One region of the Sphingobium sp. YBL2 genome, then DNA from elsewhere that is predicted to be linked to it. Evidence: riboswitches for the same ligand, from Rfam matches in the RefSeq annotation. Region 1 holds a riboswitch; the other holds the start of a gene.
The links. Region 1 has a riboswitch for cobalamin ahead of TZ53_RS06690 (HoxN/HupN/NixA family nickel/cobalt transporter). Riboswitches for the same ligand answer to the same signal wherever they lie in the genome.

Region 1 (15,722 bases):
CGCCTCGACCGGGGCTGGCCCGTTCCAATGGGTGATCGGCGGGTTTTACAGCCATGTAGACCGCGACTATGCCCAGCGGCTCCCGACCCCCGGCTACGACGCGTTCATCGACGCGGCGCTCGGTGCAGGGACTTCGGCAGGGGCAGCCAATGGCTTCCCGCTCAACTCGCCCTATAATGCCGATATACCCTACATCATCAAACAATATGCTGCCTTCGGCGAGGCGAGCTACAAGCTGGGTCAGTTCAAGCTGACCGCGGGCGGACGCTATTATGACTTTAGCGAAAAGCGCGATTTCAAGACCGGCGGCGTCTTCCCCAATGGCGATAACCGCGTGGGCGACAAGACCGGTTCCACCGGCTTCTCCCCCCGCTTCATCGCCAGTTATGAGGCCAATCGCGACCTGACCTTCAACGTCCAGGCGTCCAAGGGCTTTCGCCTCGGCGGCGTCAACGATCCGCTGAACCTGCCACTTTGCGATGGCGGCGCGACCGGGCCGGATGCGGCCACCTATGGCAACCGGCCGACCTTCGACGACGAAACGCTGTGGAACTATGAAGCCGGGGTGAAGGCGTCGGGCGGCGGCGTCACCTTCAACGCGGCGGTGTTCTACAACGACATCAAGAACCTTCAGGTCACGGCGGATGCGGGAAGCTGCTCCTCGCGCATCCTCTTCAACGTGCCGAAGGCGCATACGGCGGGCCTGGAAGCGGAACTGAGCGCCCGCGTCTCCCCCAATCTCGACCTGTCGCTGAGCGGCAGCTACATCGACTCGGAAATCGACAGCAACGTCACCGACGCGGGCGGCGCGATCATCGCCGGCATCCGCAAGGGCAACCGCCTGCCCACCGTGCCGAAGTTCCAGATGGCGGCGGCGGCAACCTATACGGCGGAAGTCGCGCCGGAAACCGACTGGTCCTTCACCGCCAGCTTCCAGCATGTGGGCGACCGCTATACCCAGCTTGCCGATCAGGAACCGGGCGCGGGCAGCTTCCCCAATTCCATCTATTATGATCCGGCCACAGGCGCCTATGGCACCGGCGCCTTCGACTTCGGCTCCTACAGGCTCGGCGCCTATAATCTGGTCAACCTGTCGACCGGCATTAGCTGGAACAGCGGCCTGTCGGTCACGCTCTACGTCAACAATCTGTTCGACGAGAATGCGCTTTACTCGCTGGACCGCGAGCGCGGCGGCCGGGGACGGCTGGGCTATAATATCGGCACCCCGCGCAAGATCGGCGTGACTGTCCGCAAGGACTTCTAGAACCGCCTCCACCCGGGACGCCGGAAGCGAAGCCGCTTCCGGCGTCCTTTTTTGGGCGATACAGCCGGCCGATCCGCCGCTATGGTCGCCGGGTGATCGAGACTGGGACTGTCGTTGCGCAGGGAATGCGCTTTATCGAGGGCGGCGCCTTCGCCATGGGCTCGGACCGTTTCTATCCGGAGGAAGCGCCGGTCCGGCAGGTCCGCGTGGACGGCTTCTGGATCGACGAGACGCCCGTCACCAACCGGCAGTTCGCGCAGTTCGTGGAAGCCACCGGCTATCGCACCGCCGCGGAGACCGCGCCGGACCCCAGGGATTATCCCGGCATGGCGCCTGAAATGGCGCGCGCCGGATCGCTGCTGTTCCAGCGCACGGCGACGCCGGTGGAGCTGGGCGACTTCAGCCAATGGTGGCAGTTCAGCTTCGGCACCGACTGGCGTCACCCCCATGGCCCTGACAGCAATCTGGACGAGCTTTGGGATCATCCGGTCGTCCACATCGTCTTCCAGGATGCGGAGGCCTATGCCCGCTGGGCAGGCAAGGCGCTGCCGACCGAGGCGGAATGGGAATTCGCGGCGCGCGGCGGGCTGGATGGCGCGGACTATGGCTGGGGCGACGAGCTTGCGCCGGGCGGAGCGATGCTGGCGAATTACTGGCAGGGCATGTTCCCCTACAGCAATCTGCTGGAGGACGGCTATGAACGGACCTCCCCGGTCCGGACCTATGCGCCCAATGGCTATGGGCTCTACGACATGATCGGCAATGTCTGGGAATGGACCGCCGACTGGTATGCCCCGCCCAGGATCGAGCGCAAGGCGAAGGGAAGTTGTTGCGTTCCGGCGAACCCGCGCGGCGGCACGAAGCGGGAAAGCCTGGACCCCGCCAATCCGCATGTGCCGATCCCGCGAAAAGTGCTGAAGGGCGGTTCCCATCTCTGCGCGCCCAGCTATTGCCAGCGCTATCGCCCCGCCGCCCGACACCCTCAGGCGGTGGACAGTTCCACCAGCCATATCGGCTTTCGCTGCATCGTCCGCGAGCCGCGGCCCTGATTATCCAAGAACGGAAAAGACGTCATGCTCAACATGCCCTGGGACCAGCCCGCCACCATGATCGACCTGGACGGCAAGGCGCCGATCATCGGCACGATCCGCGATTGCGCCCAGCATTTCGCGATCTTCAAACCCCATGCGAAGGAACAGGCGCGCATCCTGCTGACCCAGCCCGTCCATCGCGAAGGCCGCAAGACGCGGACCTGGGTGCTGGAGCCCTGGGAGATCGAAAAGCTGGTCGAGCGGATGAAGGCGGAGGTACATTGAATTTGCGCCGGATTTGATAAGGACCATGCTCCTGCACAGGCAGGAGCATCCAGCGTTTCCGGGATTTCAGACCGCGCCGCCCAATGCCTTGACCAACGCAACGCTCGCCCGCATCCGCTGCGTCTCCACCGACAGCAGCGCGCGTTGCGCCTCCAGCGCGTCGGTCTGCGCCGTCACCACCTCCAGATAATCCGACGCCCCATCCCGATAGCGGGTCAGCGCCAGCTCACTCGTCCGCCCTGCCGCCGCGGCCGCGCTGCGCTGGTTCACCGCCTGATCGGCCAGATGCCGGTTCGCGGCGATCGCATCCTCTACCTGCCGGAACGCCCCCAGCACCGTCTCCCGATAGCCCGCGCTCACCTCTTCATATTCCGCGCGGGACATCTTCACCTCAGCCCTCCGCCGACCGCCGTCGAACAGCGCCAGCACCGCCGAAGCCGGTCCCAACCCCCAGAAACTGCTGGGCTTGCTGAACAACTCGCCATGCGTCGTTTGATACCCGCCGGACAACCCCAGGGTCAGCGTCGGGAAAAAGGCCGCCCTCGCCACGCCGATCCGCGCATTGGCCGCAAACATCCGTCGCTCCGCCGCCGCAATATCCGGCCGTCGCTGCAACAGCTCCGAAGGCGCGCCCGCCGGCAATGGAGGCGCGCCGAGAGGCTGCACCCGCACCGGGACGGAGAAGTCGGACGCCACCGCCCCCACCAGCGCAGCAATCTCATGCTCGGTCGCCGCCCGCTCATTGGCGACGGCGGAAATCTGCGCCTGCGCATTATCCAGCACGGTCTTGGCACGATTGACGTCGATCCCGGAGGCGATGCCGCCATCATGCCGCGTTGCCGTCAGTCGATAGGCCTTGCCGAATGCCTCCACCGTCTGGCGCAGCAATTCCGCCTCTGCGTCCAGCCCGCGCAACCGCGCATAGGCGTCCGCCACCGCCGCCTGAAGGCTGAGCCGCGCGGAGGCCAGATCGGCCTCGCTGGCCCGCGCATCCGCTCGCGCCGCCCTCACGCCGTTGCGGATGCGGCCCCAGAGGTCGAGTTCATAGTCCAGCGTGGCCCCCACGGAAAAATCATCATAGGTCGGCGCCGTTCCATTGCCGCCGAAACGCCTTCCGGACAGCCTCTGACGGCTGGCATCGCCCCCTGCATTCACCTGCGGGAACAGGTCCGCCCTCTCGATTCGCGCCGCCGCCCGCGCCTGGTCATAGCGCGCAAGGGCGGCCGCCAGCGTCGGACTCGCCTGCTCCGCCCGCGCCTCCAGATCGTTCAGCACGGGATCGCCAAAGGCCTCCCACCATTTGCCGCGCGACGCCTGGTCCATCGGCGTCGCCGCCGTCCAACCCTCAGCCTCCTTGAACGCCTGCGGCACGGCGGTGGCAGGCGGCCGGTAGGCTGGCGCCATCGAGCATCCCGCCAGCCCTGCCAGCAACAGGGCCGCCGCCCCGCGATCAACCCCCATGGGCAGCACCCTTGGCGGCGGCCTGGACATGCACCTTGTCGCCGCTGCGGATCGCATCGGGCGGCGTGTCGATGACCCGGTCGGTCGGCAGGACGCCACCCGACAGCAGCACGACATTGCCTTCGTCCCGCGCGATCGTGACGGGCTTGACGGTCACGCGGCCGTCCCGGCCCACCACCGCCACGGTCGGCCCGTCATTGCCATAGAGGATCGCGCTGCCCGGCAGGGTCGCGCCATTGCCCGATCCCGTCGGCACCTTGAAGCGGACCTGCGCATAGGCGCCCGGCTTCAGCGCCCCGTCGCGATTGTCCGCCTGCAATTGCACCAGCACCGCGCCCGACTGGGCATCGACGGCGCCCGAACTGCTGGTCAGGGTCGCGTCGAAGCTGCGCCCGGGATATTCCGGCAGGGTCAGCGTCGCCGCCATTCCCGGTCTGATGGCCGCCGAATAGCCTTGCGGCACCCGCACATAGATACGCATGCGATGCGTGTCGGACACGGTGAACAAGGGCTGGGCCGCCGCATTGCCCGCCACCACCAGCGCGCCGATCTGCGCCGACCGGCTCGTCACGACACCGCTGAACGGCGCGGACAGACGGGTGAAGCCCTGCAAGGCCTGCAAGCGCTTCACATTGGCGAGCGCCGCATTGGACAGGGCCCTGCGCGCGGCAAGATCGCCGGCCTTCTCATCCGCCTCCTGCCGCGAGACGGCGTCCTGCGCGAGCATGGAGGCCCAGCGCTTCGACGTGGTGGCGGCCAGCCGTTCATTGGCGAGCGCGGTCTGATAATCGGCCTGCGCCTGTGCGAGCTGCTGGTCCACCTCCGGCGCGTCCAATATGGCGAGCGGCTGCCCAGCCCCGACATGATCGCCTATATCGGCCAGCCACCGCCGCACATAGCCATTGGTCCGGGCAAAGATCGCCGCGCTGTTATAGGCCTGGACATTGCCCGGCAGCACCAATGCGTCGCCTTCGCCACCGGCGGACGGCATCATCACCGAGACGGTGGGAATGGATGCGTCGGCAGCGACCTGCCTCAGTTCATTGGTCGCGCTGATCCGCGACGCCACGCCGATGCCGACGATGGCGACCGCGACGACCGCCGCGCCGATCCCTACCCGCTTCAACGTGCGGCTATCGGGTCCTTGCGCCTCGGGATTTTCGATGGGGTTGTGCTCAGACATGGCTCGGCTGCATTTCCAGGGAAGGCGCCTTCTGCCCATGCTTGCGATGGACAAAGGCGAATATGGTGGGAACGAAGAACAGGGTGGCGACCGTCGCGCAGATCAGGCCGCCGATGACCGCCCGGCCCAGCGGCGCATTCTGCTCGCCGCCGTCGCCCAGCCCCAGCGCCATCGGGCCCATGCCGATGATCATCGCAAGGGCGGTCATCAGCACCGGTCGGAACCGGACCATCCCCGCCTCCAGCGCGGCCTTGCCGGCGTCGCCCAGTTCGGCGAGCTTCTCCCGCGCGAAGCTGACGACCAGGATGGAGTTGGCGGTCGCCACGCCCATGCACATGATCGCGCCCGTCAGCGCGGGCACGGACAGCGTCGTACCGGTGGTGAACAGCATCCAAACGATTCCCGCCAGCGCCGCCGGCAGGGCCGTGATGATCACGAAGGGATCGACCCAGCTCTGGAAGTTGACGACGATCAGCAGGTAGATCAGCACGATGGCCCCCGCCAGCCCCCATCCCAGCCCGGAAAAGGCCGTGTTCATCGTCGCATATTGGCCGCGGATGGTGACGGTCGTCCCCTTGGGCAGTTCCTTCTCCAGCGACCGGATCGCCCGCTGCACATCCCGGGCGACCGCACCCAGGTCACGCCCCTGCGTCGTCGCGAAGATGTCCAGCACGGGCGCAATGTCATAGTGACTGACGACGGGCACGGTGTTGGACCGCTTGATCGTGGCCAGCCCGCCCAGCGGCTGAACCGAGGCGCCCGCCGCGCTGCCCGACACCGGCACATTGCTAAGGTCGCTCATGGAGCCCACCAGATATTCCGGCGCCTGCGCCACGACTGGATATTGCACGCCGTTTTCCGGGTTCACGAAGAAGACGGGCGCGGTCTGCGACGTGCCTGCAAGCTGGCTTGCCAGGCTGGTCGTCACGTCCCGCTCCGACAGGCCATATTGCCCGACGCGCGAGCGATCGACCTCGACATCGAGCTGCGGCGAGTGCGCCGGCTGCTGGATGCGGGCGTCGGCCAGTCCCGAAATGGTGGCCATCTTCGCCAGCAGCTTCTGCGCATAGGCGCGATTGACGTCGGCGTTCTTGCCCGCGATCTGCACGTCGATGGGCGCGGGCGCGCCGAAGTTCAGGATCTGGCTGGTGATGTCGGCCGGCAGGAAGGCGAAGCCGGTGCCGGGGAAGCGGCGCGGCAGCTCCCGCCGCAGGGTGGCGACGATCTCGTCCGTCGGCCGATGACCTTTGGTCAGCGCGATCAGCATGTCGCCATCCTGCGGGCCGATGGTGCCGCTATTATTGTAGATGGCGTTGATGCCGCTGACCGGCAGGCCGATATTGTCCGTGATGGAGGCGAGTTCCTCCGCCGGGATCAGTGAGCGGACTTCCCGCGCGATGCGGTCGAAGCGGGCGGCGCTGTCTTCGATCCGGGCGCCCACCGGCACGCGCACATGCATCGCGATCTGCCCTGAATCGACCGAGGGGAAGAAGTTGCTGCCCAGCATCGGCAACAGCCCGAAGGACAGCAGAACGACGGCCATGAAGCCGAGCAGGAAGGGCTTGCGCGCATTCAGCGCCCGGTGCAGCAGCCCGACATAGCCGCGCCTTATCCTTTCGAAGCGCCGTTCGAACCCGCGCTGGAAGCGGACCAGCGGATTGCGCGAAGCAGGCGCCCCGGCCATATGCGCGTCGCCCTGTTCGACATGAGGCCGCAGCAGATACATGGCCATGGTCGGCACCAGCGTCCGCGACAGGATGAAGGATGCGATCATCGCGAACACGACGGAAAGCGCCATCGGCACGAACAGGAATCCGGCGACCCCCGGCAGGAAGAACATCGGCACGAACACGATGCAGATGCACAGCAGCGACACGAAGGCGGGCGTCACGATCTGCGCCGCGCCGTCCAGTATCGCCTCGATCACGCCCTTGCCCTGCTCCAGATGCCAGTTGATATTCTCTATGGTCACGGTGGCGTCGTCGACCAATATGCCGACCGCCAGCGCCAGCCCGCCCAGCGTCATGACGTTCAGCGTCTGGCCGAAGGCAGCCAGCGCCGCGACCGCCGCCAGGATCGCAAGCGGGATCGACAGCGCGATGATCACCGTCGAGCGCCAGGAGCCCAGGAACAGCAGGATCATCAGGGACGTCAGCGCCGCCGCGATGGCGCCTTCGTGAATGACGCCTTCCACCGCCGCCTTCACGAACAGCGACTGGTCGCCGATGGGCAATATCTTCAGGCTGTCCGGCAGGCCCGCCGCGATCTGGGGCAGCTTTTCCTTGACGCCGTCCACGATCGCCAGGGTGGAGGTGGCGCCGTTCTTGAGGATGGTCAGCAGCACGGACCGGCTGCCCTCGACATGCACGATATTCTGCTGCGGCCCGCTGCCGTCGCGGACATGCGCGACGTCGCGCATCGTGATGGTCGCGCCGTTGACCACCTTGACGGGCAGGCCGTTCAGCGCCTCTATGGAGGAAGGCGCATTGTTCAGCTTCACGCTGTACTGGGTTTCCCCGATCTTGACGAAACCGGCCGGATTGATCTGGTTCTGCGCCGCGATCGCCGCACCCACATCCTGCGCCGACAGCCCCTTGGACTGAAGCGCCAGCGGATTGAGGTCGATCTGCACCTGCCGCTGCTTGCCGCCCGAGGGGAAAGGCATGGCAAGGCCGGGGACCGTGATCAGCGGCGGGCGGACCTGGTTCATCCCCATGTCGAACAGCTGCTGTTCCGACAGCCCCTTGCCCGACAGGGCGAGCTGGAGGATCGGCACGGTCGACGCGCTGTAATTCAGGACAAGCGGCGGCGTGATCCCCGGCGGCATCTGGCGCAACACGGTCTGCGACACCGACGTCACCTGCGCGGTCGCGGTGCGGATGTCGGCGCCCGGCTGGAAATAGATTTTGATGATGCCGATGCCCTGAAGCGACTGGCTCTCGATATGTTCGATGTCGTTGACCGTGGTGGTCAGCACGCGCTCATAGGGATTGACGATGCGGTTGGCCATGTCCTCCGGCGACAGGCCCGCATATTGCCAGGCGACCGCCACCACGGGAATGCGGATGTTGGGAAAGATGTCGACCGGCGTTCGCGCCGCCGCCAGCACCCCCGCGATCGCGATCAGGATCGCCATCACGATGAAGGTGAGCGGACGATGCAGGGCAACCTTGACGATACCGATCATTCACGACTCCACGGATGCGCCGCCGGATGATCCCCGCAGCACATGACGATACAACCTCTCCAGATATTTTCGCCGCCTGATACCAGAGACGAAGCGCGCCAGGAAATGCGCATATCGTTTGCCGCATTTCCGGCCGTCGCCAGAAAGACGGCCAGCGCGGAAATGCTCCAGGACGCGTGGGGGCTTCGTTGGGGGCGAGGCGAATTTCCACACATCCTAGAATGCGACGGCATCCCCGGCCATGGCGGAGTGCTGCGGCAATGAGGGGGCATAGCCCGCGGACCTCCGCCGGCCAGCCGGGAGACGCCGCCACATTCGAAGCCGGCCATGCGCCCTTGGACATTCTGCGTCTAATATATAATATGGCATGATCGATATGTTGAGCGACATGATCCATGGACCTTCGCCATCTCCGCTATTTTCTGTGCGTCGCTGAGGAGATGCATTTCGGCCGCGCGGCGCTGCGCCTCGGCATATCGCAGCCGCCGCTCAGCCAGCAGATCCGTGCTCTGGAGGAGGAACTGGGCGTCCGCCTGTTCGACCGCACCAGCCGCAGGGTGCGATTGACGGAGGCCGGCCGGCTGTTCGAGCCTGAAGCGCGCCGGACCCTTGCCCAGGCGGACCGCGCCGCACAGATCGCGCGCATGGCCCAAAGGGCGGAGATCGGGCGGCTGGGGCTGGGCTTCACCACTTCCGGCCCCTTCGTGCCTCCGGTGGCGCGGGCGCTCTACCGCTTCCGCCAGACCTATCCCGATGTCGAACTGATCCTGCGCGAACAAGGGCGCGACGAGCAGGTGGAGAGCGTGGCGAGCCGTCAGCTCGACCTTGGCATCGTGCGTAATTTCGAGGCGCCGGCGCTGCCCGAAGGCATGCTGTCCCGATGCCTGCTCAAGGAAGAGATGGTGCTGGCCCTGCGCGCCGATCATCCGCTGGCGCTGCGCCCTGCCCCGCCACGCATCGCTGACCTTTCCGACGAGCCGCTGGTGCTCTATGGCGCGCCCAATGGGACGGGGTTCACGGAGCATTTCCAGGCCCTGTGCGCGGAAGCAGGGTTCGTCCCGAAAATCTCGCATGAGGCCCGCAGCCTCGCGACCCTGCTGGGCCTTGTCGCGGCCGGCTTCGGCCCCACGGTGATTGCCGGTTCGATGGCGCGGCTGCACGTCGACAATGTGATCAACCGCCCGTTCGACGTGCCGGTCATGAGCGCGCTCTGGCTGATCCATCATGAGGATCTGTCACCGACCGGCCAGGCCTTTCTGAAGACCCTGCTGGAAGAACGCCATTTGTAGGAGTTAATTCAGGAAACATCTTCTGCTCAAGCCTCCTCTTCCCATTCCCCGTTCCAGCCTCTATGCATGGCCGCCGAAGGGTGGTTTCGACCGACCTTCATGATCGCGCCGGTGCCCTCCCAAGGGGCTTAATAGGGAATGCGGTGATGAATCCGCGGCTGTCCCTGCAACTGTAAGCGGCGAGCGAGACGCATAGCGATCCCCCGGAAGCGCCGGAGGATCAGCCACTGGGCCGGACGCTAAATCATGCGAGGCCTGGGAAGGCCATGCGCCAAGCTATGACCCGCGAGCCAGGAAACCTGCCTGCGTCTGGTCGCTCTTGCCTTGGTCCAGGGGATGGCCACGGCACGGTCCTCCGTCTGAGCGACGCTTCACGCAGCGGGAGCTGCTGTCGGCATGCCGGGCGCAAGAGCGTCCGTCCGGCATGAAGGCGGCTCCCGTCCGGTTTCGCAGACGCAGACGGGGTATCGACCCTATGAGCATATCGACCCATGAGCCGGAATCGCCCGGGGCGCCGGCCAGCCGTCTTCGCCGCCGCGCGACCGGCATGTTCGCCGGGCTCATCGCCGCCAATCTGACGGCCTGGATCGCAGCCTTCACGATCTTCGCGGGCGATCCGGTGATGCTGGGCACGGCGTTGCTGGCCTGGAGCCTGGGCCTCCGCCATGCCGTGGATGCCGATCATATCGCCGCCATCGACAATGTGACCCGCAAGCTGATGCAGGACGGCCAGAGGCCCCTGACCGTCGGCTTCTGGTTCGCCATCGGCCATAGCGGCATCGTCCTGATCGCCGCCGTCGCCATCGCTGTCGCCGCCAATGCGCTGAGCCGGGTGGAAGCGGCGGGAGCCATCGGCGGCACCATCGCGACAATGGTGTCGGCGACCTTCCTCTTCGCCATCGCGGCGATGAACCTGATCATCCTCCGATCAGTTCTCAGCACGTTCAACCATGTTCGAAAGGGTGGAGCCTATGTCGATGAAGATATGGACATATTGCTTGGCAACCGGGGTTTGCTCGCACGCCTCTTCCGCCCGCTTTTCCGGCTGGTGACGCGAAGCTGGCACATGGCTCCGCTCGGCTTCCTCTTCGGTCTGGGCTTCGATACCGCAACTGAAGTCGCCATTCTGGGCCTGTCCGCCGGTCAGGCCGCCAGCGGCCTTTCGGTTGCGACCGTCCTCATCTTTCCCCTGCTCTTCGCGGCGGGCATGGCGCTGATCGACACGGCGGACGGTGCCCTGATGATGGGCGCCTATCAGTGGGCGTTCGTGAAGCCGATCCGCAAGCTCTACTACAATATCACCATCACGCTGGTGTCGGCGCTGGTCGCGCTGCTCATCGGCGGGATCGAGGCAGCGGCCCTGCTGGGCGACAAGCTCGGCCTCAGCGGCGGCGTCTGGACCCTTGCCGCCGACCTTGGCGAGCATTTCAACAGCCTCGGCTTCATCATCATCGGCCTGTTCGCCGCCTGCTGGCTGCTGAGCTGGGCCATCTATCGCTGGAAAGGCTTCGACGAGATCGAAGTCGCTCCCATCCCCAGCCACCAACCGCAAGGAAATCCCGCATGAAAAAGGTTCCCGCCACCGTCATCACCGGCTTTCTCGGCGCCGGCAAGACCACGCTGATCCGTCACCTCATCGAACATGCGGGCGGCCGCCGCCTCGCCCTCATCATCAACGAATTCGGGGACGTGGGCGTCGACGGCGCGCTGGTGCGGGGCTGCGGCGACGAAGCCTGCCCGGACGAGGACATCATCGAACTGGCCAATGGCTGCATCTGCTGCACCGTGGCCGACGATTTCCTGCCGACCATGCAAAAGCTGCTCGACCGGCCCACCTCGCCCGATCACATCATCATCGAGACCAGCGGCCTTGCCCTGCCCAAGCCGCTGGTGAAGGCCTTCCAATGGCCCGACATCCGCACGCGCGCCACGGTCGACGGGGTGATCGCCCTGATCGACGCCGACGCGCTGGCGGCGGGTCGCTTCGCCCATGACGAGGCGGCGCTCGCCGCCGCCCGCGCGGCCGACCCGACGCTGGATCATGACAGCCCCATCGAGGAACTGTTCGAGGACCAGCTTGCCTGCGCCGACCTTGTCCTGCTCAACAAGACCGATCTGGTCGCCGTGGACCGGCTGGCCGTGCTGGAGCAGGAACTGGCCCAGGAAATCCGCCCCGGCGTCCGCATCCTCCGCACGGCGAGGGGAGAGATCGATCCGGCCATATTGTTCGGCCTCGGCGCCGGGGTGGAGGACGGGATCGATGCCCGTCCCTCGCACCATGACGATGGGGAGGATCACGACCATGACGATTTCGAGAGCTTCATCGTCGACCTGGGCGAACTTTCCGGTCCGGAGCCGCTGTTGGCGGCGCTGGCGGAGAGCATCGCCGTGCATGACATCCTGCGGGTGAAGGGCTTCCTCGCCATAGAAGGGCGCCCCGCCCGCCTCGTGCTGCAAGCCGTCGGCCCCCGCATCCAGCATCATTATGACCGGCACTGGCAGGCCGACGAACCGCGCCGCTCCCGCCTGGTGGTGATCGGCCAGAGCGGCATGGACCGCGCCGCCATAGAGGCCGCGCTCGGCGCGCAGATGGCCGCTGCCTGATGCATCTGCTGACCGCCACGCCCGGCACCGTCTCCAACGGCGACGAAGCCATCGACCTCGGCCAGTCGCCGGGCGACATCGTGCTGCTGACCGTGGCAGACAGCGAACTTGCCTGTTTCGCGAGCGCAGCCCATGTTCTGGGGCAGGAACTGGGCAGGGCGGCGCCCGAAATCCGGCTGGCCAATCTCCTCCAGCTCAAGCACCCCTATTCCGTCGATCTGTATGTCGAAAAGGTCGTCGCCCACGCCAAATTCGTCTGCGTCATCCTGCTGGGCGGCAAGAGCTATTGGCCCTATGGCATTGATGAGATTGCAAATATCGCCCGAAAAAAGGGCATAGCCTTTGCGGCGATCGCCGATGGGCGAGAGGATGACCCCGCGTTGCGCGCCGCATCGACCGTCGCGGCGGAGAGCTGCGATCTCCTGCGCGACTATCTGCGGCAGGGCGGCATTGCCAACGCCATCGCCTTCCTGCGCAACGCCGCCCGCCTTGCCGGCTTCGACGCGGGCGTTCCCGATGCGCCCGTTCCGGTGGCCGACGCGGGCCTCTATTTGCCCGGCGTCGATCGACCAACGCTGGATCAGGTCAGGAGCGGATGGAAGGCAGGGCAGCCGACAGCCCTCTTCCTCTTCTACCGCGCGCTGCTGATCGCGGGCACGCTGGACGCCGTGGACCGCATGGTCGCGGGATTGGAGACGGCGGGCCTCAACGTCCTTCCCGTCCATGTGCGCGCCTTGCGCGAACCTTTCGCCCGGGACTTCCTGCAAGGGCTGATGGCGGAGGCGCCGCCGGACGTCATCCTCAACGCCACCGCCTTTGCCGCCAGCGCGCCGGGCGAGCCGCGCACGCCCTCCATCCTCGAACAGGCGGATTGCGCGATCCTCCAGACGATCTTCGCCAGCGCCGAACAGAGCGCCTGGGAGTCGAGTGCCCGCGGGCTTGGCCCCCGCGACCTCGCCATGCATGTCGCGCTGCCGGAGGTGGACGGCCGCCTCTTCACCCGCGCGGTCGCCTTCAAGGCTGCGGCACGGTTCGATGCCCGCACGGAATGCAGCATCGTCGTGCCCCAGATACTGGAAGATCGTGTCAGCTTCGTATCCCAACTTACTGCAAATTGGGCTAAACTTCGTAGAACGCGAGTGGAGGAACGTCGGGTCGCGCTCATCCTCGCCAACTATCCCAACAGGGATGGCCGCCTCGGCAATGGCGTCGGCCTGGATACGCCCGCCAGTGCCGCCGCCATTCTGAAGGCCCTGGCGGAAGCAGGCTACGGAACGGATGATGCGCCCACCGACGGCGCCGCGCTGATGCAGCGCATGACAGGTGGCATCACCAATGCCGCGCCGGACCGTCCGGGTGAAATCACCCTCTCGCTCCAGGCCTATGACGCAGCCTTCGCCACGTTGCCCCAAGGGGTCCGCGAAGCGGTCCAATGCCGCTGGGGCGCGCCCGAAACCGATCCTTTCTTCCGCGCTGGCGCCTTCCATCTGCCGGTGCACCGCTTCGGCCGGATCGCGGTCGCCGTGCAGCCGTCGCGCGGTTATCATGTCGATCCCAAGAGCAGCTATCACGACCCGGCGCTGCCCCCGCCCCATGCCTATCTCGCCTTCCATATCTGGCTGGCCGGCGATTTCGGTGCCCATGCCGTCGTCCATGTCGGCAAGCACGGCAATCTCGAATGGCTGCCGGGCAAGGCGATCGCGCTGTCCGAAAACTGCTTTCCGGAAATCTGCGCCGGACCGATCCCTCAAATCTATCCGTTCATCGTCAACGATCCCGGCGAAGGCACCCAGGCCAAGCGTCGCATCGGCGCCTGCATCGTCGACCATCTGACGCCGCCATTGACCCGCGCCGAGAGCTACGGCCCGCTCAAGGAACTGGAGGCTCTGGTCGACGAATATTATCTCGCCGCCGGCATGGACCCACGCCGGCTGGAAACGCTGCGCAAGGACATTCTGGCCCTCGCCGCCTCGCAAGGGCTGGACAAGGATTCAGGCGCGCAGGGAAGCGGAGACGAGGCTTTAGCAGCGATCGACAACTATCTGTGCGAACTCAAGGAAATGCAGATACGCGACGGGCTGCACGTCTTCACGCAAAGCCCGAAGGGTTCGCTTCGCCGCGACCTACTCATGGCCCTTGCCCGCTGCCCAAGGGGTATGGACGATGCCGGCCAGCAGTCCCTGCTCCGTGCGCTGGCGGATGATCTGGGGCTGGATTTCGACCCGCTCGACTGCACGATGGGCGCGCCTTGGGCCGGACCCCGGCCGGAAGCGCTGCAAAGCCTGACAGGAGCACCTTGGCGCAGCACGGGCGACACGGTGGAACGGCTGGAACTTCACGCCATCCGCCTGCTCGATGAGTTGGAACATCGTCATTCCCGCGCGTGCGGGGATGACGGCAGTTGCCGGAAAGGCGCTCCCGGTCCACGGAGCGCTGCGGTTCTCAAGGCTATCGAAACCGATCTCGCCCCGCGCGTCGATGGCTGCGGAGAGGCCGAAAAAGCCGCACTCCTCAAAGCCCTCAACGGCGATTTCGTCGCCCCGGGCCCTTCCGGAGCGCCCACCAGGGGTCGCCCCGACGTCCTCCCCACCGGGCGCAATTTCTATTCGGTCGACACCAGGGCCGTGCCCACGGTGGCGGCATGGAATCTCGGGCAGCGCTCCGCCGATCTCATCGTGCAGGACTATCTCCAGCGCGAGGGCGACTATCCCCGCGCCATCGCCCTTTCCGCCTGGGGCACCGCCAATATGCGGACCGGCGGCGACGACATAGCGCAGGCGCTGGCCCTGATGGGCGTCCGGCCTCGCTGGGACTGGGCTTCGGGCCGGGTCATCGGTTTCGAGGTCATGAAGATCGCGGAACTGAACCGCCCCCGCGTCGACGTCACCTTCCGCGTGTCCGGCTTCTTCCGCGACGCCTTCCCGGAACAGATCGACCTGATCGACAGCGCCGCCCGCGCCGTCATGGCGCTGGACGAGCCGGACGAGGACAATCCAGCCGCCGCCCACCACCGCATCGAAACCGCCGCGCTGATCGCGCAGGGCACGCCGGAAAAGGCCGCGCGGCGCCGCGCGGGAAGCCGCGTTTTCGGTTCGAAACCGGGCGCCTATGGCGCCGGCCTCCAGGCGATGATCGACGAGAAGATCTGGCACGACCGGTCGGACCTTGCCAATGTCTATCTCGACTGGGGCAGCTATGCCTATGGCGGCGGGGTGGAAGGCGACAGCGAACGCAGCCTCTTCGCGCAGCGCCTGACCGAAGCCGACGCGCTGATCCAGAATCAGGACAATCGCGAGCACGACCTGCTCGACAGCGACGATTACTACCAGTTCGAAGGCGGCATCGCCGCCGCGGTCGAGCATCTCTCCGGCAGGAGGCCGCTCAGCTATCATAACGACCACAGCCGTCCCGAACGTCC
Region 2 (15,722 bases), 1.2 Mb from region 1:
ATCGACGCCGCTTACCGCCGGATGGCGGCCCAGCCTGACGGAAAGCCCCTGGGCGCGGATCGTCACCATAGCCGCCTCTCCCGCATCAGATGCATCAGGAACACCGGGACACCCAGCAGCGCCGTCAGCACCCCCAACTTGAGTTCGCTGCCGGTCGGTATCAGCCGCACGCCGATGTCCGCCAGCGTCAGCAGCGCCGCGCCGCCCAGCATGGAGGGCAGCAATATGGCGGAGGGGGAGCGGTCGGTCAGCGGCCGCACCAGATGCGGCACGATCAGGCCGACGAAGCCGATCGCCCCGGACACCGCCACCGCGCCGCCGACGCCGATGGCGACGCCCAGCATCAGGCGGATGCGCGCCCGGCGAAGGTCGATGCCGAGCGCCTGCGCCCCATCCTCCCCCAGCGTCAGCGCGTCCAGCGTCCGTCGGTCCGCGATCAGCAGCGCCGCCCCCACCACGACGCAGGGCAGCGCGATCCAGACATGGCCGTAGGCGCGGTTTTCCAGGCTGCCCATCAGCCAGCTCATGATCTCCATGGCGGCGAAGGGATTGGGCGACAGGTTCAGCGACAGGCTGATCCCCGCCCCCGCCAGCGTCGCGATGGCGATGCCGGCGAGGATCAGCGTGAGCGGGCTTTCCGCGGGCCCCGCGAGCAGGAACAGCGCGGCGATGCCGATCAGGCCGGTCATGATGGCGAGCGCGGGAAGCGCCAGCGGATGCGCCTGCGCCAGCCCGAAATAGAGCGCGCCGACCGCGCCCAGCGCGGCGCAGTTGGAGGCCCCCAGGACCGAAGGTTCGGCCAGCGGGTTGCGCAGATAGCCCTGAAGCGCCGCGCCCGCCAGCCCGAGCATCGCGCCGACGATCAGGCCAAGCAGCATGCGGGGCAGGCGCAGGTCGAGAAGGATGGCGCGGGCGACGTCATCGCCGCCGCCGCCGAGGACGGCGAAGATGCGCGCCGGGGAGAGCGGAACCGCGCCCAGAGTGAGGGAAGCAAGGGCGGCCAGCAGCGCCAGCGCCGTCAGCGTGGGGATCAGCAGCGGATGGCGCCGGGCGCTCATGGCTTGCGCGTCCTTCCCTGCTTGCTACAGCGTGCCGTGCTCCTGCGAAGGCGGGAGCACGTTGGTTTGTTGAGGCACGATCCGGGAGCAGCAGCGTGCGGTGCAGAATGATCTTTACAACGTTCTGCGCCCTGGCCCTGACCGGCGCGGCGCCCGCCAAACCCCGGCGCATCGTGTCGCTCAACACCTGCGCCGACCAATATGTGCTCGCTCTGGCGGACCCGGCGCAGATCGCCGCGCTCAGCCCCTATGGGCACGACCCGGAACTGTCGGCGGCGGTCGGCAGGGCCCGCGCCTTCCGCACCCTCAAGCGCCCGGCGGAGGAAGTGCTGGCGATCCGCCCCGACCTGCTGATCGGCTTTCCTTCCGGCGGCAGCGTCGTCGGCGCGCCGCCGGGCGAGTGGCGGACCCTGGGGCTGGCGAGCGCGGACAGCTATGCCATGATCCTGACGCAGATCCGGCAGGTGGCGGCGGCGGTCGGCCATCCCGAACGGGGCGAAGCGATGATCGCCCGGATGAACCGCGACCTCGCCGCCCAGCCCCCGCCGAAGCGTCGCGGCGTCGCGGCCTATTATCAGCGGCGCGGCTATATGACCGGCACCGGCACGCTGGTCGACGACCTGATGCAGCGGGTGGGCCTGATCAATCTGGCCCGCAGGCTGGGCAAGCCGGCGCTGTCGCAACTGTCGCTTGAGGAGATGATCGCCGCCCGTCCGGACTGGCTGATCGTGGAGAGCGGCAGCGAGAAGGTGGTCGATCAGGGGACGGAAATGCTGCACCACCCCATACTGCGCGCCATCCCGCGCATCCGCGTGCCGCAGGCGTGGACGGTGTGCGGCGGCCCCGCCTATGTCGAGGCGGCGCGGGGCATCGCAGCGCAGCTTGACGGCGCTGCGCACAAGGGCACGGCGCGGGTGAACGCCGCGCCGCGCCATTAGGCTATTTTCAGAAGCGCACACGCACGCCGCCGAAGGCCGACCGGCCATAGGTGCCATAGCCATGGACCGTGGCATATTTCTCATCGGTCAGATTGTCGATGCGGCCGTAGATCTCCAGATTTTCCCGGATCGGGAAGGATGCCCGCACGTCCGTCACGGCATAGCCGTCCAGCCGGATCGCGTTGGTCGCATCGTTGAAGCTGTCGCCCACCATCGTCACGGTCGCGCCGGTCGACAGGCCGAAGGGCCAGACATAGTCCGCCGAAACGCTGACCGCATCGGCGGCGCGGCGCGGCAGCCGGGCGTCGGTATTGCGGTCGCGCGCATCGACATAGCTGTAGGCGGCGGTGACGGTCAGCGCCTCGACAGGCTTCAGGGCCAGCATCGCCTCCACCCCCTTGGCGCGGGTGCGGTCGAGATTATTGTAACCGCCGTAAAGACCGATCGAATAATCATAGTTGATCTGGTCTTTGGTGTCGCGGCGGAAAGCCGTGACGGAGAGGATCGCCCGGTCGCCGTCCAGCCTTTGGTCGAAGCCGATGTCGTAGCTTTTCGACCGCTCCGGGCGCAGGCCCGCATTGCCGACGTCGGCGCCGTAAAGCTGGTAGAGCGAGGGGGCCTTGAACCCCTCCCCATAGCTCATGCGGATGTTGGTCGCGCCGGCGTTGGGCGTGTAGTTCGCATTGGCGCCGAAGGTGGTCGCGCCGCCGAACTGGCTGTGATCGTCATGCCGCGCGCCGGCGGTCAGCGACAGGCCGGCGACCGGCTTCACGATGGCCAGCGCATAGACGCTGTCCATATCGGCCCGGTGGCTTTCGGTCGAGCCGAAGCCGGAGAAGTCGTAGTCGGGCCGTTCATGTTCATAGCCGAAGACCAGCTTGGCCTGATCGACCGGCTGATAAACACCCTCATATTCGAAGCGCAGATTGGTGCCCGAATAGCCATAAGGGCCGAATGCGGATGTATAGTCGCGGTCCATGCGGAACCAGGTCACGGCCGCCCGGTTGGTGAGCCTGCCGTCGAACAGCGACAGGTTCAGACCGGCATAGCCGACATATTGATCGGATTTCGAGCTGTCGGCGGTGCTGTCCACCACGCCGTTGTCGGTATCCAGATCGGCATGGATATAATAGCCGCGCAGGTCGAGGCTGAGCGTATCGGTGAAGGCCAGCTTGAGCTTGGCATTGGCGGCGATATTCTCATACCCGTCCTTTTCCGTGCCGCTGGCGGCGGAGGAAATGCCGTCGGTGTTGAAATAGGCGATGCCGACGCCGCCCGAAGCGATGCCGCTGCCGCCCGAAACATCCGCCTTGGCGTTCAGCGTATTGCTGTAACCGTAATCGACCGAGGCATTGCCCGCGAAACCGGCGGCAGGCGTGCCGGTCATGATGTTGACGACGCCGCCTATGGCCTGGCTGCCATAGGCGATGGAGTTGGACCCCCTCAAAATTTCGATTCGCCGGATATTGCCGGTCAGCAGATTGCCGAAGTCGTACATGTCGCCGATGCCGCTGGTGTCGTTGACCTTGACCCCGTCGATCAGCACCAGCGTCTGCGTCGTTTCCGCCCCGCGCAACGAAACCCCGGTCACGCCGCCAAGGCTGCCGCTGCGGTTGAAGCGCACCCCCGGCGTGGTGGCCAGCAGGTCGACGACGCTGACGCTCTGGCGGGTGCGGATGGTGTCGGCGTCGATGACCGTGACCGCCTGGCCGACCTCGTCGCGCGGCTGTTCGATGCCCAGCGCGGTGACGATGATCTCATCCTCCGCCAGGGCGGGAGCGGCCGCGAGCAAGGCGGCGATGGAAATGGAAATCCTCAACATGTCTATATTCCCCCTGAGCGCCGGTGCAACATGGCTCAGGGCGTCCGCTCGCGCGGCCGGACGGGGGAAATGGCCGGCGCCCGTGCCCTCCCCCCGCACCGATGCGGCCCTGCGCCGCTTCGTCGCTCAGACGGAGAACACCGTGCCATGGCCATACCCTGGACCAAGGCAAGAGCGACCATGCGCCGGCAGGTCTCCTGGCTCGCGGGTCAATGCGGCGATGCACGCCTTCCCGGACTTGCGTCCAGTGGCCGGCCCCTGGGCCGAAGTGCATCGCGCTCACCGCTTACAGTTGCAGGGACAGCCGCGGAATAGGACGGTTTCCCGTCCGCACCGCATTCCCGTTTTCAGCCCCCTTCGGGGCACCGGCGCGATCTTCTTTTTGCGCGCGAAGGCATTGCCCCGCCCGCGTCCCGCGCCATAAGGGAAAGCGGCGGCCATGCCAAGAGGCAGCCATGGAAGGAGATTGCATGCCGTTCGCCATCAGCCCCGCCGATGTCGAGGATGCGGCGCGGGTCATCGCCCCTGCCGCCATCCGCACGCCGCTGCTGGAAAATGCGGCGCTCAACGCCCGCTGCGGCCGGCGCGTGCTGGTGAAGTTCGAAGGCGCGCAGCACAGCGGATCGTTCAAGTTCCGCGGCGCCTACAACCGGCTGGCCCGCCTGGACGCGGCGGAGCGGAAGGCGGGGGTCGTCGCCTGGTCTTCGGGCAATCATGCGCAGGGCGTTGCCCTTGCGGCGCGGTTGCTGGGCATGGCGGCGACGATCGTGATGCCGGCCGACGCGCCCGCGATCAAGACGGCGAATACGCGGGCGCTGGGCGCCGATGTCGTGCCCTATGACCGCTTCACCCAAAGCCGGGAGGAAATCGCCACGAGGCTGGCGAACGAACGGGGCGCGGTGCTGGTGCCGTCCTTCGACGATCCCTTCATCATGGCCGGCCAGGGGACGATCGGGCTGGAGATCATGGAACAGGCCGCCGAAGCAGGGGCGGAGATCGGCCAGATCCTCGTCAATTGCGGCGGCGGCGGCATGGTGTCTGGAATTGCGACCGCCGTGAAGGCGCGCCAGCCCGGCGTCGCGATCCTGGCGGTGGAGCCGGAAGCGTTCGACGATACGGCGCGCTCGCTGGCGAGCGGCGTGCGGGAAAGCGTGTCGGCCGATGCGCGGTCGATCTGCGACGCCCTGCTGTCTCCCGCGCCGGGGGCGCTGACCTTTCCCATCAACCGGGCCTATCTGGCGGGCGGCCTTGCGGTGAGCGACGATCAGGTGCGCGACGCGATGCGCTTTGCCTTTTCGGCGCTCAAGCTGGTGGTGGAGCCGGGCGGGGCCGCGTCGCTGGCGGCGATGCTGGCCGGGCTGGCTCCGGATGCCGAGGGGGCGAGCGTCGTGGTGATCTCCGGCAGCAATGTCGATCCCGACAGCTATGCCCGGATCATCGCGGGCGGCGCATGATGCGGCTGATGGGGGCGGTTCTGGCCGGCGGGCGGTCCAGCCGGTTCGGCAGCGACAAGGCGCGGGCGATGCTGGATGGGCGCAGCCTGCTGGAGCATGCGGTGGCGGCGCTGGGGCGGCAGGTCGAAACCGTGGCGGTCTGCGGCCGGCAGGTGGAGGGGATGATCGGGCTGGCGGATCGGCCGGCTGCGGACATGGGGCCGCTGGGGGGCCTGAACGCGGCGCTGCATCATGCGCGGGCGCAGGGTTATGACGCGGTGCTGACGACCGGATGCGACGTGCCCGCCTATCCGGACGGGCTGGCGGAGGCGTTGATCGGACAGGGAGCCGCCATCCTCAAGGGGCAGCAGCTGATCGGCTTCTGGCCTGCTTCGCTGGCTGGCGAGCTGGACGCGCATCTGGCGGAGGAGAATAACCGGTCGATCCGTGGCTGGCTGGAGCGGGTGGGCGCGCGGATCGTGGAGCGGCCGGAGTTCGTGCTGCCCAACATCAACCGGCCGGAGGATCTGGAGAGACTCACCCGGCCGGGTCGAGACGGTCGTCAGGCGTGAAGGCCAACATGCGCGGCGAGGTCGGCAGGCGCATGCGTCCCGGCCACCGCCTCCCCGATCAGCAGCAGCGTCGGGTCGTCGTCGCTGATCGTCTGCACCAGAAAGGCGAGCGCCGACAGCTTGCCGCGGATCAGGCGTTCATTGGGCAGGGAGACGTTGACCGCCACCATCACCGGCGTTTCGGGATCGCGTCCGGCGGCGATCAGGCAGCGGCCGATCTCGCCCGCCGCCGCGCGGCCCATATAGATGCCGAGCGTGCCGCCCGGACGGGCCAGCGCTTCCCAGTCGAGCCGCAGCGGCTCGCCCGCCTTGAGATGCGCCGTCACCAGCGTCAATCCCCGCGCCACCCCGCGCAGCGTGAGCGAGGCATGCCCGCTCGCCGCCGCCGCGCTGGCCGTGGTGACGCCGGGGCAGATGCGCACGGCAACGCCCGCCTCCGCCAGATGGGCGATCTCCTCCGCCGAGCGGCCGAAGACCGAGGGGTCGCCGCCCTTGAGGCGGACGACGCGGCGGTCCGCCCTGGCGGCCGCGAGCAGCAGGTCGTTGATGCTGCCCTGCGCCTTCGAATGGCGGCCCGAACGCTTGCCGACGCTGACCCGCTCGACGTCTGGGGGGATGAGGTCGATCACGCCTGGCCCGACCAGCGCGTCGTGGAAGACGACATCCGCCGCCGCGATCAGCCTTTCGGCCTTGCGGGTGAGCAGGTCCGGATCGCCCGGCCCCGCGCCGACCAGCCAGACCTGTCCGGGGGCGATAAGATCATTCGGCTGCATGAAGCGTCTCCTGCATGTTTTGGGCAAGGATATTGGCGAGCGCGGGCCGGCACGATCCGCAATTGGTGCCCGCGCCCAGCGCCCTGCCGATGGCGGGCACATCGACCAGTTGCCGGTCGCGGATCGCGGCGACGATCTGGTTGAGGCCGATGTCGAAGCAGACGCAGACGGTCGCGCCCTTGTCTCCAGCGGCGCCCGGTTCCCGCGCCGCGAGGACGGAGCCGCCCACCCCCTCTGCCTGCAACTGGCCGATCAGCCAGTCGCGCGAGGGCAGCAGGCCGCTGCGCGTCACGAACAGCACGCCGTTCAGCCTGCCTTCGCCGATGGTCGCGATGCGGCGGGTGCCGCGCGATGCGTCCATCGCCTCGACGCGGTCGCCCTTCGGAAGAAAGGCGTCGAGGCGGGCGGGGTCGCCATTGCCGGCGATTTCGTAGAGCGCGCCGCCCGGCACGGCGATGCGGGTGGACCAGAGGCAGGGCAGCTTCACCGGCTGCCCGATCCCTTCCCGATCGCGCAGGATGAGGAAACCGCTCCACTCGGTCGCGACCTTCCCGATGCTGGCCGGGGTGGATTTGAAGCCGGGCTGGCCCGAATGGGGATCGACCAGCGGACGCGGGAGCAGGCCGGTGCGCCCGCCGCTGGACGTCTGGTCCGTCCAGTGGATCGGGGTGAAGATTTCGCCGCGCCGCTGGCCTTCGTTCAGGCTGACGCGGAAGATGCTGTTGCCCTGCGCCGTCTCGACGCGAGCAAGGTCGCGGTCGGCAATCCCCAGCGCCGCCGCGTCCCGCGGGTGGATTTCCACCAGCGGCTCTTCGCGATGGCGGGCGAGTTTCGGGGACAGGCCGGTGCGGCTCATCGTGTGCCACTGGTCGCGATAACGGCCGGTGTTGAGCGTCATCGGCCACTGTTTCAGCGGCTCCTGCATGTCCATCTGCTTCGTCAGGACCAGCCGCGCCCGGCCGTCCGGCGTCGGGAAGCGGCCGTCGGCAAAGGGCGTGCCGCCCCAGCGGAACGGCTCCATGGCGTCATAGGCATCATTGCCGATGGCGGCCCAGGCGCGCAGGTTCAGCACCCGCTGCCCGTCATTGCCATAAGCGGTGAGCCGCGCATGTTCGCGCCAGATGTCGGCGGGCCGATCATAGGCGAAGGCATTGCGCCACCCCATGCGGCGGGCGACCTCCTTGACGATCCACCAGTCCGGCTTCGCCTCTCCGGGCAGCGGCAGGAAGGGGCGCTGGCGGCTGATCGTGCGGTCCGAATTGGTGACGGTGCCGTCCTTTTCCCCCCAGCCGGCGGCGGGCAGGCGGACATGGGCATGCGCGCCCGTATCGGTGTCGGCCATGATGTCCGACATGACGACGAAGGGACAGGCGGCCAGCGCGTCCCTGACCCGGTTCGCGTCGGGCATGGAGACGGCCGGGTTGGTCGCCATGACCCAGAGCGCCTTGATCCGGCCCTCATCGACGGCGCGGAACAGGTCGACGGCCTTCAGGCCCGCTTTGGTGGCCATTTTCGGCGCGGCCCAGAAGCGGCCCACCCGCGCCACATTGTCCGGCGCGAAGTCCATATGCGCGGCGAGCGTCGAGGCGAGGCCGCCGACTTCCCGCCCGCCCATGGCGTTGGGCTGGCCGGTGATCGAGAAGGGCGCCGCGCCCGGCTTGCCGATGCGGCCGGTGGCGAGGTGGACGTTGATGATCGCGTTCACCTGATCGGTGCCGCGGATCGACTGGTTGATGCCCTGGCTGAACAGCGTCACCGTGCGCGGCGTGGCGGCGAACAGCGTGTAGAACTGCTCCAGCAGCGCGGGCGCGACGTCGCAGGTCTTCGCGGTCGTCCAGAGATCGTGCCCGGTGCGGATATGTTCCCAGAAACCCTCGGGCGCGCTGACATGATCGGCGAGGAAGGCCGGATCGGTGAGCCCCTGCTGCGCTATCCAGGCCAGCAGGCCGTTCATCAGGGCAACGTCGGTGCCGGGCTTCACCGGCAGATGCAGATCGGCCCCTTCGCAGGTTTCGGTGCGGCGCGGGTCGATGACGACCAGTTTCGTGCCGCGCGCGGCGCGGGCCGCCTGGATGCGCTGATAGACGATGGGGTGGCACCAGGCGGTGTTGGAACCCACCAGCACGATCAGGTCCGCCTCCTCCAGATCGTCATAGCTGGCGGGCACGACATCCTCGCCAAAGGCGCGATTGTGCCCGGCGACCGCGCTCGACATGCAGAGGCGGCTGTTGGTGTCGATGTTGGAGGAGCCGATGAAGCCCTTCATCAGCTTGTTGGCGACATAATAGTCCTCCGTCATGAGCTGACCGGAGACGTAGAAGGCCACGCTGTCCGGGCCATGACGATCGATGGTTTCGCGAAAGCGCCGGGCGACAAGGTCCAGCGCCTTGTCCCAGCCTGCCCGCCTGTTGCCGATCATCGGGTGCAGCAGGCGGCCGGTCAGCCCTGTCGTCTCGCCCAGATGCGTGCCCTTGGAGCAGAGGCGGCCGGCATTGGCGGGGTGAGTCTCGTCGCCCCTGATCGTGACCGAGCGGGGGCCGGTCGGCGTCGCGGAGATGCCGCAGCCGACGCCGCAATAGGCGCAGGTGGTGCGGATGGCGCGCTCCATTCACCCCTCCCCTTCGGGTTCGCCTGTGGAGGCTGCCCCGGCCCCTCCCCTGAAGGGAAGGGAATTTTTGCTGTTCCGATTCACGCCGCCGCCCTCGCCTGCTCCGGCGGTGCGATCAGGATGCGGTCTCCTTCCATCCGCACCGCTATGGTCGGGGTGCAGCCCTTATCCCCGCCCTGCGCCTCGCCCGTTCTGAGCGCGATGGTCCAGTTGTGCAGCGGGCAGGCGACGCTGTGGCCATGGACGATGCCCTGACTGAGCGGGCCTTTTTTGTGCGGGCATTCATTGACCAGCGCGAAGACATGGTCGTCGCCGGTGCGGAACACCGCGATTTCCTTCTCCCCTGCGATCTGCAGGGTACGGGCGCCGCGCTGGGGAATGTCGGCCAGCGTTCCGATGTCGATCCAGTCGGTCATGTCGTTCACTCCGCAGCGATGGCGCCAAAGGGCATTGGGGGTTCGAGGGGCTGGTGCAGTTCGCTGTCCGCACCGGCTGCGCGCTGCGCCCAGGGATCATCCTGAGAGAAGCTCTGCGAATAGAGGAAGCGGCTGCGGAGCGCCTCGCGGCCTGCTTCGTCCTCGACGATCCGGCTCTTCACATAGTCGACGCCGACCCGCTCTATCCACGGCGCGGTGCGCTCCAGATAGCGGGCTTCCTCGCGGTAGAGCTGGATGAAGGCGGCGCAATGATCGAGCGCCTCCTGCTCGGTCGCGACCTTGCAGAGCAGGTCGGTGGCGCGGACATGGATGCCGCCATTGCCGCCGACATGCAGTTCATAGCCCGAGTCGACGCAGACCACGCCGAAATCCTTGATCGTTGCTTCGGCGCAGTTGCGGGGGCAGCCCGACGCCGCGATCTTGAACTTGTGGGGCATCCACGATCCCCAGGTCATCCGCTCGATCCTGACCCCCAAGCCCGTGGAATCCTGCGTGCCGAAGCGGCACCATTCGGACCCGACGCAGGTCTTCACCGTGCGCAGCGACTTGCCATAGGCATGGCCCGACACCATGCCGGCGGCGTTGAGATCGGCCCAGACGGCGGGCAGGTCTTCCTTCCTGATGCCGAAGATGTCGAGCCGCTGGCCGCCCGTCACCTTCACCATCGGGGCGTTGTACTTCTCGACCACGTCGGCGATGGCGCGCAGTTCCCTGGGGCTGGTGAGGCCGCCCCACATGCGCGGCACGACCGAATAGGTGCCGTCCTTCTGGATGTTGGCGTGCATCCGTTCGTTGACGAAGCGGCTCTGCTGGTCGTCCCGATATTCGCCGGGCAGCGCGCAGAGCAGATAATAGTTCAGCGCGGGGCGGCAGGAGGAGCAGCCGTCCGGCGTCGACCAGTGCAGCAGTTGCATGACTTCCGGGATGGAGCGCATATTCTGCGCCACGATTTCCCGCCGGACATCGTCATGGGTGAAGCTGGTGCATTTGCACAGGGTCTTCGGGCCGGACTGGACCTCATCGCCCAGCACGACGCTCAGCAGATTTTCGACAAGGCCCGTGCAGGAGCCGCAGCTTGCCGACGCCTTGCAGGTGGCGCGCACCGCGTCGAGGCTGCACGCGCCCTTTTCGATGCAGGCGACCACCTGGCCCTTGGCTACGCCGTTGCAGCCGCAGATCTCGGCATCGTCCGAGAGCGCCGCAACGGCCGCCTTAGGGTCCAGCGCGCCCCCTCCCGAGGCGCCAAGGGCGGCATAAGCCTGACCGAAGATCAGCAGGTCGCGAATGCCGCTGACATCCTCCTCGCGCTTCAGCAGGTCGAAATACCAGCCGCCATCGACCGTGTCGCCATAGAGCACCGCGCCGACGATCCTGTCGTTCCTGACGACGACGCGCTTGTAGATCCCGCGCGAGGCGTCGCGCAGGACGATGTCCTCGCACCCCTCTCCGCCCGAAAAGTCGCCGGCGGAGAAGACGTCCAGGCCCGCTACCTTGAGCTTGGTGGAGGTGACGGAACCCTTGTAGCCGCTATGCCGGTCGGTCAGGCCGTCAGCGAGGCTGCGGCACATCTCCCACAGCGGCGCGACGAGGCCGTAGACATTGCCGTCATGCTCGACGCATTCGCCGACAGCGAGAATATCGGGGTCGCTGGTGACCATATGGTCGTCGACCCTGATGCCGCGATCGACCTCCAGCCCGGCTTCGCGGGCAAGAGCGGTCGAGGGACGGATGCCCACAGCCATCACCACCAGACTGGCGGGGATTTCGCGGCCGTCCTTCAGCCGGACGCCCTCGACCTTGCCGTCGCCATAGATAGATTCGGTGTTGGCGCCGGTCAGGATGGTCTGGCCCCGGCCCTCCAGAGCCGACTTCAGCAGCCAGCCCGCCGCTTCGTCGAGCTGCCGCTCCATCAGCGTGTCCATGAGGTGGATGACGGTCACCTTCATGCCGCGCAGGGTCAGGCCATGTGCGGCTTCGAGGCCGAGCAGGCCGCCGCCGATCACCACCGCGTCGCCGCCCTTTCCGGCGGCCTCCAGCATGGCGTCGACATCCTTCATGTCGCGGAAGCTGATGACGCCGGGCAGGTCCTTCCCCGGAACCGGGATGATGAAGGGGTCCGACCCGGTGGCGATGAGCAGCTTGTCATAGCCGACGGTGCGACCCGATTGGCTCGTGACGGTCTTTCCGGCGCGGTCTATCGCCGTCACCGGATCGCCCGCGATCAGTTCGATATTGTTGTCGCTGTACCAGTCGCGGCTGTTGATGATGATGTCGTCGAAGCTCTTTTCCCCGGCCAGAACCGGCGAGAGCATGATGCGGTTGTAATTTACATGGGGTTCCGCGCCGAAGATGGTGACGCGGTAACGGTCCCTGTCCCGCGCCAGCAGTTCCTCGACCGCGCGGCAGCCGGCCATGCCGTTGCCCACCACCACCATATGTTCGCGAACATCGTCCGAAGGCATGAAGAGCGCCTCTTCACTGGCCGTTTCCGGTCCGGCGTTGTTCTGAAAATCCATCCTTCGACTCCAGAAAAGAAAAAGGCCGCCATCCGGACCCCCGGTCCTGAAACCGGAAGTCTGGATGGCGGCCTTGCCATCATAAGCGCCTTGATCGTCCGTCTGTGGACCACCGCGGCTATGGAAGAAGGACAACCCTGTCCCTTGCATTGCAGCATATGCTCTTGACGATTCGGGTCAAGCGATTCCTCGCAGCACGATGTATTTTTGTTGCGGCGCCCCTGCACTTTGCCGCAGGCGCGAAAAGGGCGGCGGCCTGTCGTGGGCCGCCGCCTCCCTCTCCTTGCCGTAAGCCGATCAGATGCGCGCCGCGCCGGTCCAGGTCGCGCGCCAGCGGGCGCGGACCAGCGTGATGCCGAGGAAGGCGGCCAGCGCAAGGCCCGCGAAGATCAGGAAGCCGGGCGCGAAGCTGCCGGTGAACTGCCTGGCGATGCCCAGCGACGAGGCGAGATAGAAGCCGCCAATGCCGCCCGCCATGCCGACCAGCCCGGTCATGACGCCGATTTCCGCCTGAAAGCGCTGCGGCACGAGCTGGAAGACCGCGCCGTTGCCGACGCCCAGCGCCAGCATCGCGGCGACGAAGAAGCCCAGGGCGGAGAGCAGCGTCGGCGCATAGGCGACGCCCGCCAGAGCCAGCGCGGCAGCGATATAGACCATCATCAGCGCCTTGACGCCGCCGATCCGGTCGGCCAGCGCGCCGCCCATCGGGCGCACCAGCGACCCGGCGAAGACGCAGCCGGCGGTGCAATAGCCCGCGACCACCGGGGTAAGGCCAAATTGATCGGTGAAGTAGATCGGCAGCGAGGCGGCCAGTCCCACGAAACCGCCGAAGGTCACCGAGTAGAAGCCCATCAGCCACCAGGCGTCGGCGCTTTTCAGCGGATGGAAATAATCGACCAGCCGCTTGGGCGCGGGCGCATCGGGCGCGTTGCGGGCCATGACCATATAGAGGATGAAGACGATGGTCAGCGGAATGCAGGCAAGGCCCAGCACCGCGTTCCAGCCGAACAGCCTGGCCAGCATCGGCGCGAACAGCGACGCCAGCACCGTGCCGGAATTGCCCATGCCGGCAAGGCCCATCGCCTTGCCCTGATGTTCGGCGGGATACCAGCGGCTGGCGAGCGGCAGCGCGATCGCGAAGCTGGCCCCGGCAAAGCCCAGGATCACGCCCAGCGCCAGCGTGCCGCCGAAGCTGTCGACGCCGAGAAGCCATGCCGTGAAGAGGCCGAGGATGACGATCGCCTGACTGATCGCCCCCGCCTGCTTGCAGCCGATCCGATCGACCAGCAGGCCGTTGACGACCCGCAGCACGGCGCCCGCCAAAGTCGGGACGGCGACCATCAGCCCCTTTTCGGCCGGCGTCAGGCCCAGGCTTTTGGAGATGGAGGGCGCCAGCGGCCCCAGCAGCACCCACACCATGAAGGCAAGGTCGAAATAGAGGAAAGCGGCGATGAGCGTGGGCGTGTGCCCGGCCTTCCAGAAACTGGTCTGGCCGGCTTCTCCTTCAACCCCCGGAGCCTGGTCCTCCGGACGCTCCCAATATGCAGTTGCCATGATGACGTCCCTCGAATCTTGTGAAATGGGCACGAAAAAAGCCGCTTCCGGACCTCGCTCCTGCGAAATCCGGCCAGCGGCTTTGCTGTATGATCGGAGGGAGAACGCGATCCCGACCTTGGGAAGGGCTCATCCCGGAAAACGCGCCTCGTCGCGCGACTCTCATCTTATCTCGCGATTCGATCCATGTTGCAAGGCACAAATTGGCGAGCGCGAGGGTGGGTTTTCAGAAGCTGGCGAGGAAATCCTCGATCCGCTCCGGATCGAATATCCGGCCGTCGAAGAAACGGTCCGGCCCCAGCGTCAGTTCGCCCCGTTTCGATCCCACCGCGAGCGGAGAGGCCACCGCCCCTTCCACCTTCATGCTGGCGCCCGGCATCGCGACGTCGCTGTCCGCCAGCGCCCGGCGGAAGATGTCCGGCCGGAACACCGACGCGGCCCGGGCGGCATTGTCCGCGCTATGGTCCACCATCTTCCAGCGGACGAGCTGCGAATAGATCCACAGCGCCTGGCTGCGCCACGGAAAGGGCGTCGCCTCCCGCGAGAAGAGCATGAAATCGGGCATGGAGAGCGGCGCCATGTCGATGCGGGGCACGATCCTGCCCGACAGCGCGCGCAGGATCACCTCCGCAGGCTGGTCCACATATTGGGGGCGCGAGAGAAGATGCGCCAGCGCCTCCTGATTTTCCGGGTCGTCGCACCAGCCCGCCGCCCGCACCAGCGCCCGCAGCAGCCGGTCGACGCTGTCGGGATTCTCCTCCAGCCAGGGCGTGCGGAAAGCCAGCACCTTCTCCACCCCGCGCCGCCAGATGCGCTCGCCAATGGCCACGGCTTCGGCCAGCCCGGCATCCACGGCCGCGCTGCCCCAGGGTTCGCCCGCGATGAAGCCGTCAATCTCCCCCGCCCCGATCGCCTCCACCGTCAGCGAGGGGGGAAGCACGCGCAGGATGACGTCGCGATCCGGATCAACCCCCGCGCTCGCCAGCCAGTAGCGCAGCATGACGGAATGGCTGGAAAAGCGATGGACGACGCCGATCACCGGCTTGCGCTTCCAGAGGCCGATGGCCGCCGCGAAATCATGCGCGGTGCCCAGCGGATCGTCCAGCCGCGCCGCTATGTCCGGGTCGAGCGCCTGCGCGAACGCGCTCGCCATCACCAGCATGTTGCCGTTGACGTTGAGCTTGTAGGGGGCGGCAAGCGGCGCGGCCTGCTGGCTCAACCCCAGGGTCACGGCGACGGCGAGCGGCGCCAGCATATGGGCGGCCTGCACCTGGCCGAACACCAGCCGGTCGCGCAACGTCGCCCAGCTTGTCGTGCGGACGAGGTCGAGATGCAGCCCCTCCTCCTCCGCGAAGCCCCTTTCCCGCGCCACCGCCAATACGGCGGCGTCGGTCAGCGGCAGGAAGGCGATGCGCAGTTCGGTCGTCATCACATCCCTCCCAACAGGTCGCTGGCGGTGATGAGGGCCTGGGCGACGTCCACGATCTTCTTTCCCTGATTCATCGCGCTCGACCGCAGCAGCGCATAGGCGTCCGGCTCCGAAAGGCCGCGCTGGCTCATCAGGATGGACTTGGCGCGATCGACGATCCTGCGGTCGGACAGCGCGGTGCGCGCCTCGTCCAGTTCGGACTGCAATTTCGCGAAGGCGTTGAAGCGACGCACCGCCAGTTCCAGCACCGGCTTCACCCTCTCCTTCCGCAGCCCGTCGACGACATAGGCGGATACGCCCGCGTCGATGGCCGCGCCGATCATCGCCTCGTCGGACTGGTCGACGAACATGGCGATGGGACGGGCGAGCGCCCGGCTGACCGTCAGCATCTCCTCCAGCGTATCGCGGCTGGGGCTGCCCAGGTCCATCAGCACGACGTCCGGGGCCATGCGTTCCAGCCGCGCGACGAATCCGCCGCGCGGGGGGACGATATGAATATCGTCATAGCCCGCCTCGCGCAGCCCTTCCTCCAGAACCGTCGCGCGCAGGCCGCTGTCGTCGATGATGACGATTCGCATGAGA

Region 2: it holds a riboswitch for cobalamin, as region 1 does, so the genes downstream of both, TZ53_RS01225 (TonB-dependent receptor plug domain-containing protein) here and TZ53_RS06690 (HoxN/HupN/NixA family nickel/cobalt transporter) in region 1, are expected to answer to the same signal.

The regions. Positions count from the first base shown of each region.
Region 1 covers NZ_CP010954.1:1,420,537-1,436,258, forward strand. The annotation lists gene TZ53_RS06650 (TonB-dependent receptor) at 1-1,264, shown strand, start outside; gene TZ53_RS06655 (formylglycine-generating enzyme family protein) at 1,390-2,313, shown strand; gene TZ53_RS06660 (hypothetical protein) at 2,338-2,580, shown strand; gene TZ53_RS06665 (efflux transporter outer membrane subunit) at 2,647-4,041, opposite strand; gene TZ53_RS06670 (efflux RND transporter periplasmic adaptor subunit) at 4,031-5,224, opposite strand; gene TZ53_RS06675 (efflux RND transporter permease subunit) at 5,217-8,411, opposite strand; gene TZ53_RS06685 (LysR substrate-binding domain-containing protein) at 8,807-9,700, shown strand; cobalamin riboswitch at 9,793-10,021, shown strand; gene TZ53_RS06690 (HoxN/HupN/NixA family nickel/cobalt transporter) at 10,176-11,267, shown strand; gene cobW (cobalamin biosynthesis protein CobW) at 11,264-12,304, shown strand; gene cobN (cobaltochelatase subunit CobN) at 12,304-15,722, shown strand, end outside.
Region 2 covers NZ_CP010954.1:243,103-258,824, forward strand. The annotation lists gene TZ53_RS01210 (ABC transporter ATP-binding protein) at 1-69, opposite strand, end outside; gene TZ53_RS01215 (FecCD family ABC transporter permease) at 63-1,058, opposite strand; gene TZ53_RS01220 (ABC transporter substrate-binding protein) at 1,166-1,996, shown strand; gene TZ53_RS01225 (TonB-dependent receptor plug domain-containing protein) at 2,004-3,818, opposite strand; cobalamin riboswitch at 3,989-4,203, opposite strand; gene TZ53_RS01230 (threonine ammonia-lyase) at 4,289-5,272, shown strand; gene mobA (molybdenum cofactor guanylyltransferase) at 5,272-5,823, shown strand; gene cobA (uroporphyrinogen-III C-methyltransferase) at 5,814-6,596, opposite strand; gene TZ53_RS01245 (nitrate reductase) at 6,583-9,204, opposite strand; gene nirD (nitrite reductase small subunit NirD) at 9,285-9,620, opposite strand; gene nirB (nitrite reductase large subunit NirB) at 9,626-12,157, opposite strand; gene TZ53_RS01260 (nitrate/nitrite transporter) at 12,455-13,711, opposite strand; gene TZ53_RS01265 (ABC transporter substrate-binding protein) at 13,938-15,140, opposite strand; gene TZ53_RS01270 (ANTAR domain-containing response regulator) at 15,140-15,718, opposite strand.